3 regions of the Cronobacter dublinensis subsp. dublinensis LMG 23823 genome follow, and region 3 is predicted to be linked to each of the others. Evidence: riboswitches for the same ligand, from Rfam matches in the RefSeq annotation. Region 3 holds a riboswitch; each other region holds the start of a gene.
What was found. A riboswitch is a leader RNA that binds a small molecule or an ion and turns the genes downstream of it on or off. The one in region 3 is predicted to bind thiamine pyrophosphate.
Positions count from the first base shown of each region.

Region 1: it holds a riboswitch for thiamine pyrophosphate, as region 3 does, so the genes downstream of both, thiB (thiamine ABC transporter substrate binding subunit) here and thiM (hydroxyethylthiazole kinase) in region 3, are expected to answer to the same signal.
Region 2: it holds a riboswitch for thiamine pyrophosphate, as region 3 does, so the genes downstream of both, thiC (phosphomethylpyrimidine synthase ThiC) here and thiM (hydroxyethylthiazole kinase) in region 3, are expected to answer to the same signal.

Region 1 covers NZ_CP012266.1:769,475-771,740, forward strand. Annotated here, with positions in the region: gene thiB (thiamine ABC transporter substrate binding subunit) at 1-864, opposite strand, end outside; TPP riboswitch at 897-998, opposite strand; gene sgrR (HTH-type transcriptional regulator SgrR) at 1,034-2,266, opposite strand, start outside.
Region 2 covers NZ_CP012266.1:364,323-366,588, forward strand. Annotated here, with positions in the region: gene thiC (phosphomethylpyrimidine synthase ThiC) at 1-1,304, opposite strand, end outside; TPP riboswitch at 1,425-1,534, opposite strand; gene AFK67_RS01715 (Rsd/AlgQ family anti-sigma factor) at 1,587-2,090, opposite strand; gene nudC (NAD(+) diphosphatase) at 2,193-2,266, shown strand, end outside.
Region 3 covers NZ_CP012266.1:2,921,728-2,923,993, reverse strand. Annotated here, with positions in the region: gene AFK67_RS13390 (RcnB family protein) at 1-126, opposite strand, end outside; TPP riboswitch at 903-999, shown strand; gene thiM (hydroxyethylthiazole kinase) at 1,033-1,830, shown strand; gene thiD (bifunctional hydroxymethylpyrimidine kinase/phosphomethylpyrimidine kinase) at 1,817-2,266, shown strand, end outside.

The DNA of each region.
Region 1 (2,266 bases), 2.2 Mb from region 3:
CGCGACACCCGCGACCGGATACATCCAGTTGCCGGTCGGGATCGCATTCTGGAACGCAGGCGACACCATAAATTTGAGGAATTTTTCCGCCAGTTCCGGCTGTTTGCTGGCGGCGGTGCGCCCGGCGACTTCCACCTGCAAATAGTGGCCTTCGCTAAAGTTCGCGGCGGCGTAGTTCTCTTTTTTCTCTTCGATAATGTGGTAGGCCGGCGAGGTGGTGTAGCTCAGCACCAGATCGCCTTCGCCTTTCAGGAACAGGCCGTAGGCTTCGCTCCAGCCCTTCGTGACGGTGACGGTTTTCGCCGCGAGTTTCTGCCACGCGTCCGCCGTTTTGTCGCCATAGACTTTCTGCATCCAGAGCAGCAGGCCAAGCCCTGGCGTGCTGGTGCGAGGATCTTCATAAATGACGCGCCATTTCTGGTCGCTCTCCACCAGTTCTTTCAGGCTTTTCGGCGGGTTTTTCAGCTTGTTTTTGTCATAGACGAAGGCGAACCAGCCATAGTCGAACGGCACGAACGTGTCGTTACTCCAGCCGCCAGGCACAGTGACCGCGTCTGCCGGGACGCCACTTTTCGCGAACAACCCGGTGGCGGTCGCGGCCTGCAGCAGGTTGTTATCAAGCCCCAGCACCACATCGGCTTTGCTGTTTTTGCCTTCCATGCGCAGGCGGTTGAGCAGCGAGACGCCATCTTCCAGCGCCACGTATTTCAGCTCGCAGCCGCACTGCGCCTCAAAAGCGGTTTTGATTTTCGGGCCAGGGCCCCATTCGGAGGAGAAGGAATCGTAGGTGTAGACGGTCAGTACAGGTTTGGCAAAAGCCGGGACGGCGACCAGCGCCAGCAGCGGAAGCAGTTTTTTTAACACTTTGCACCTTTATCAAATGGGGGCAAAGGATTTTGAGCGGTAGCCTCAAATCCCTTCGCCGGCGTTATCCGGATCAGGTTCGACGGGTATTATCTCAGCGCGCCGGTTTTCCGGCGGCACCCCGTTGAGAACGGCCCATTGTAATGATTTGCGTAATGTTGCGAAAGGGTTACGGCTCGGGTGGCGCGAACCAGGCGGATTTAAAATCAAACCAGCCGAGGGTGTTCATCCTCACGCCGCGCATGCTGCGCTGGCCCTGCAACATCAGCCAGTGGTGGATAAGCGGTAAGATATCCTGCCGCTCCAGCATGGTGCGGCACCACTGCGGCAGATTGAGCGCGCCGGTGCGCCAGCGCTGCGCGTCGCCCTGCCAGTCGAGCGGGATACAGCGCTGGATGAGCGGCACTTCGCACAGCTGCGCAAACAGCGAGAAATCGAGCGGCAGCGTGAAGTTGGCGCTGTTTAGCCACAAATCGCTGGTTATTTCGCCCTGATACCACTCCTCATAGCTCACTTCACGCAGCTCCAGCTCGACCTGCTCCTGCGCCAGGATATCGCGTAAAAGCGCGCCGATAATTTGGTTCTCATTATGATCGCCATAGAAGGTGAGCGTCAGGCGCTCCAGCCCGGCGGGCTTTTGGGCCTCCAGAATTTGCGGCGCGTGGTGCCAGCGCGGCAGCAGGCCATAGGCCGGGAACCAGATGCGCTGATACTGTGGCGCGGCGTGGTGCAAGAGGCGCGCGGGCGTGAACAGATGGCTTATCCAGCGCCTGACCTGCGGCATGGCCCCGACGCGCGAGCGGGAATCAAACAGCAGGTAGTAACAGCCCTCTTCGAGCCGGCTTTCGACGGCTTTCTCTTCAGGCTCGCGCGTCGGGCCTTCGAGCTGCACGGCGCAGCTTAACTCTTCGCCGATATCCGGCAGCACCCAGAAATTCACTTCGTCGATAAGCGCCCGGTAGCCGAAGTAGTCGTCGAAGGCGTGAATTTTCAGCTGCGTGCTGTTATTGCGCACCACCGCGTAGGGGCCGGTGCCGACCGGCTGGCTGGCGAATTTGGGCAAATCCGGCCATTCGCGCGGGAGGATCATCGCCGGCACGCTGCCGAGCAGCCACGGCAGCCAGTCATCCGGCTCGCTCAGGTGAATATCGAGCGTCCAGGCGGTGGGAGAGACGACCTGATGGATATGGGCGTACAGCGGCAGGGCGCAGATACGTTGCAGCGAGCTGATGACATCGAGCATGTCGAGCTCGCGGCCATGATGAAAATGAATGCCGGGGCGTAAGAAAAAGCGCCAGTGAAAAGGGGAAATCTGCTGCCAGTGATGAGCGATATCCGCTTCCAGTTCCCCGTTTTCCTCGTTTATGCGCGTCAGCCCGCTGAAGATTTGCCGGGCGATATG
Region 2 (2,266 bases), 1.9 Mb from region 3:
CCTTCAATCATCACCTGCACGTCATATTCCCAGGCGATTTTCGTCAGTTCGCCGAGCGTGTGGAGTTCGGCGAACTGCGCCTCGTCGTTGGCGTCCTGGATAGAGCCCGGGCGCAGCCCGTCGCCGAGCGATAGCGACACATCATAGGCGGCGCAAATTTCGCAGATTTCGCGGAAGTGTTCGTAGAGAAAGTTTTCTTTATGGTGCGAAAGGCACCATTTCGCCATGATCGAGCCGCCGCGCGAGACGATACCCGTCAGGCGTTTCGCGGTCATCGGTACGTAGCGCAGCAGCACGCCAGCGTGAATGGTGAAGTAATCGACGCCCTGTTCGGCCTGCTCCAGCAGCGTGTCGCGGAACATCTCCCAGCTGAGATCTTCGGCGATCCCGTTGGCCTTCTCCAGCGCCTGATAGATCGGGACGGTGCCGATCGGCACCGGGCTGTTGCGCAGGATCCATTCGCGGGTTTCGTGAATATAGCGCCCGGTGGAGAGGTCCATGACCGTATCGGCGCCCCAGCGGGTGGCCCAGACCAGCTTCTCAACCTCTTCTTCAATCGACGACGTCACCGCCGAATTGCCGATATTCGCATTCACCTTCACCAGAAAGTTGCGGCCGATAATCATCGGCTCCGATTCCGGGTGGTTGATGTTAGCAGGGATAATGGCGCGCCCGGCGGCCACTTCGTCACGCACAAATTCCGGCGTGATGTTATCCGGCAGACGCGCGCCGAAACCAACGCCCGGATGCTGCTGGCGCAGTACCCCGGAGCGAATGCGCTCGCGCCCCATGTTTTCGCGAATGGCGATGAACTCCATTTCCGGCGTTACGATGCCCTGGCGGGCGTAGTGCAGCTGCGTGACGCGTTTACCCGGCTGCGCGCGCTTCGGCGTCAGCAGACCGTGAAAACGCAGATCGTCGAGCCCGTCGTCAGCGAGACGCTCACGGGTATAGGCGGAGCTGCGCGCGCTCAGAGTTTCGGTGTCGTTGCGGGCGTCTATCCAGCGGCTGCGCAGCTTTTCCAGCCCTTCGCGTACGTCGATGCGCACGGCCGGATCGCCATAGGGACCAGAGGTGTCATAAACCGGCACCGGCTCGTTGGGTTCAACGTGCGGGTTTTCTTTCGTGCCGCCCGTAAGCGTTGGACTCAGGCGGATTTCACGCATCGGCACGCGAATATCTTCGCGCGAGCCGGTGAGGTAGATGCGGTGCGAATTGGGGAAAGCGGTGCCTTCCAGCGTGTCGATGAAGCGTTGTGCGGCGGCGCGCTGTTCGCGGCGGCCTGGTTTGTTTGATACAGACATAGCGCATTCCAGTTAACGGTCAGGAAGTGGCTTGTCAGAACAACGGAGGAGTAATGGAGATGCGCCCGCGCCGCGTTTGCAGACGTTCAGGGGCGGCAGACGGCACCCTGAGCGGGGCATAATGGAATTACTCTTGTTCCCTTCGCAGGTATTAACCTGATCAGGTTCCGCGGATCCCGAATTAACGGTCTCAGCCCGTGCTCGCGCACTGGGCACTCCGACAAGATAAACCCCGCAACAGGCGCGGGGACGTGATTAAACTACTCGCGAATCAGTGCAAACTCAAGCCGGACGCGCGAGACCGGCTTCGTCATTGGCGCTTTCGCTCAGGTTGTTGTCAAACGCCAGCAGGATGAGCTGGTCTTCCAGCGCGAAACGGGCGGCGAGCGCCTCGCCGATGCCGGAAAGCGCTTCCTGAAACTCCATGCAGTTATCGTGGTCGATAGCGCTTTCCAGATGGGTATCGTAGAAATCCATGATTTGCTGGGTGTTGGCTTCCAGCTGCGGATAGATTTGCGTGGCGGCGACCAGCGGGCTGGTGCCTTCCATTTCGCTGATGACGCGTTCGTAAATATTAAAGTGGCCGGCGGAGAGATAATCCACCAGACAGTGACAAAAATCGTCCAGCGCCTGTTCATCCAGCGCGGTTAGCGGCTCCTTGCCGGGTTTGATGCCGACCATCTTGTAATAGGTGACTAACAGATGGTTGCGGGCGCCAAGCCAACGATCAACTAACTCATTACTCCCACCAACGCGTTCCGTCAGACTTTTTAGCTGGTTTAGCATGATCGACTCCATGAGATATAAGATGTAAAAACGCAAATGACCCAAAATATGTAAGAACAATGTTAATAACGTGCCAGTGACGCAGAGGTAGCGCAATCAATTATGGAACGTACTCTAGAAAATTTAGACCATGGCTGGTGGATAGTCAGCCATGAACAGAAATTATGGCTGCCAAA
Region 3 (2,266 bases):
CGAGTCGGAGATAAACTCTTTTACCTCATAGCCGTCGATGGTTTTGGGTTTTACACCGTCTGCGGCGAATGCAGAGGCCACCGACATCAACAGCACTCCCGCTACGATCATTCTGGTTTTCAACATACCTTCTCCACATGTCAGGGCGCTGTGCCCCATTGATTTCCGTTACCGTCAGGCCGCTATCTTCCAGCGCCATCGCCAGTCGGGCAAGGCTAATTATGTATAAAAAAATGAAGCGGATAGCAATCGGCGCAGGGCGGATTTGATGGTGGCGCAGGTTGCAGTTTCTAATGGGCAGCGTTCTCTCCTGCAATCCTCAAGCTGCGCTCGAGTGAGTTTACAGGACATAACTTAAGCACAGAGGTCAAAACTCCCTGGAAAGCGTTAAATATCCGTTAAACCTGACAGAGTACTCATCACAATTTATCAGACCAGGGCCGATAAAAAGCTTTCTCTTTGACTTTGTTGGTGAAAATTTATTTTGCTGTAGTGGTTTACTATGCCCCTTATTATTGGACGAAAAATAATCTAATGGAAAATTCAGGCTTGCTGGTGTCTCGAATAAGCGTACGGCTGGAGGTATATCGATGTATAAATTATTTTGTGGTGCTCCAGATAATGCGTTGTCCAGTGTTACGCAAGTATTATGCTAAAACACGATCAAGGTAATAATAGCGAATGCGCGACGTAACCATTTTATCCTGCCAAACTACTGCGACACGAGTTATAAATTTTAAATGTAATTAACTAGATGAATGATGTTATTAATTTCATTTGTTAAGTGGCAGCTTATTGAATGTTAATTTCATTTTTTATTTAACACGCAGAAAGAACGACAGCCTCACTCCCCCTTGCCTCCCTCATCCGTTTGTCCTACTCTGGCAGCGGTAAATGTATTTACTGATGACTCGGGGTGCCCTTCCTTGCGAAGGCTGAGAAATACCCGTATTACCTGATCTGGATAATGCCAGCGTAGGGAAGTCAGATGCCTGTCCGGTATCCCGTCTTCGCGCCTGGCAGGAGAGAACCATGTCTTCTGACCTGCTTTGCGGCACCCATGCCGCGCCTGTTGTCACTCAACTTCGTCGTCACGCCCCGCTGGTGCACTGCATCACCAACGATGTGGTGCAAAATTTCACGGCCAATGTGCTGCTCGCGCTGGGCGCTTCGCCCGCGATGGTGGTCGATGCCGACGAAGCCGCGCAGTTCGCGACCATTGCCGATGCCCTGTTGATTAATTTAGGCACGCTCACGCGCCCGCAGCAGTTGGCGATGCGCGCGGCTATCGACAGCGCCCGTGCGGCGGGCAAGCCCTGGACGCTCGACCCGGTCGCGGTCGGCGCGCTGACGCTGCGTACCGGCTTTGCCCATGAGATTCTGGCGCTCCGGCCTGCGGCTATCCGCGCCAATGCATCTGAAATTCTCGCGCTGGCAGGCGAAAGCGGCGGCGGACGCGGCGTTGACGCCATCGCGAGCGCGCATCACGCCCGCGAGGCCGCGGCTTTGCTGGCGCGTCGCAGCGGCGCCGTCGTCGCGGTAACCGGCGAGGTCGATTACATCACCGATGGCGAACGCACGCTGGCGGTCGACGGCGGCACCGCAATGCTTACGCGCGTGGTCGGCACCGGGTGCGCGCTCTCGGCAGTAGTGGCCGCTTGCTGCGCGCTGCCAGGCGATCGTCTGGAGAATGTCGCGACGGCCTGCTGGCTGATGAAGCGCGCGGGCGAACAGGCGCTCGCCGTCTCGTCAGGGCCGGGCAGTTTCGCCCCTGCGTTACTCGACTGCCTGCATGCGCAGGCGTTCGGAGGCCAACATGCAGCGCATTAACGCCCTCACCATCGCCGGCACCGACCCGAGCGGCGGCGCGGGTATCCAGGCGGATCTGAAAACCTTTTCGGCGCTTGGCGCTTATGGCACGTCGGTTATCACCGCGCTGGTGGCGCAGAATACGCGCGGCGTTCAGTCGGTGTATCGCGTCGAGCCGTCGTTTGTCGCCGCCCAGCTCGATTCGGTATTAAGCGACGTGCGCATCGACACCACCAAAATCGGCATGCTGGCCGAAACCGATGTGGTCGAGGCGGTGGCGGAGCGGCTCTCACACTACCGGGTGCGCAATATCGTGCTGGATACCGTGATGCTCGCGAAAAGCGGCGATCCGTTACTGAGCCCGTCGGCGGTGCGCACGCTGCGCGAGCGGTTGCTGCCGCAGGTGGCGATTATCACGCCGAACCTCCCGGAGGCGGCGGCGCTGCTGGAAACGTCT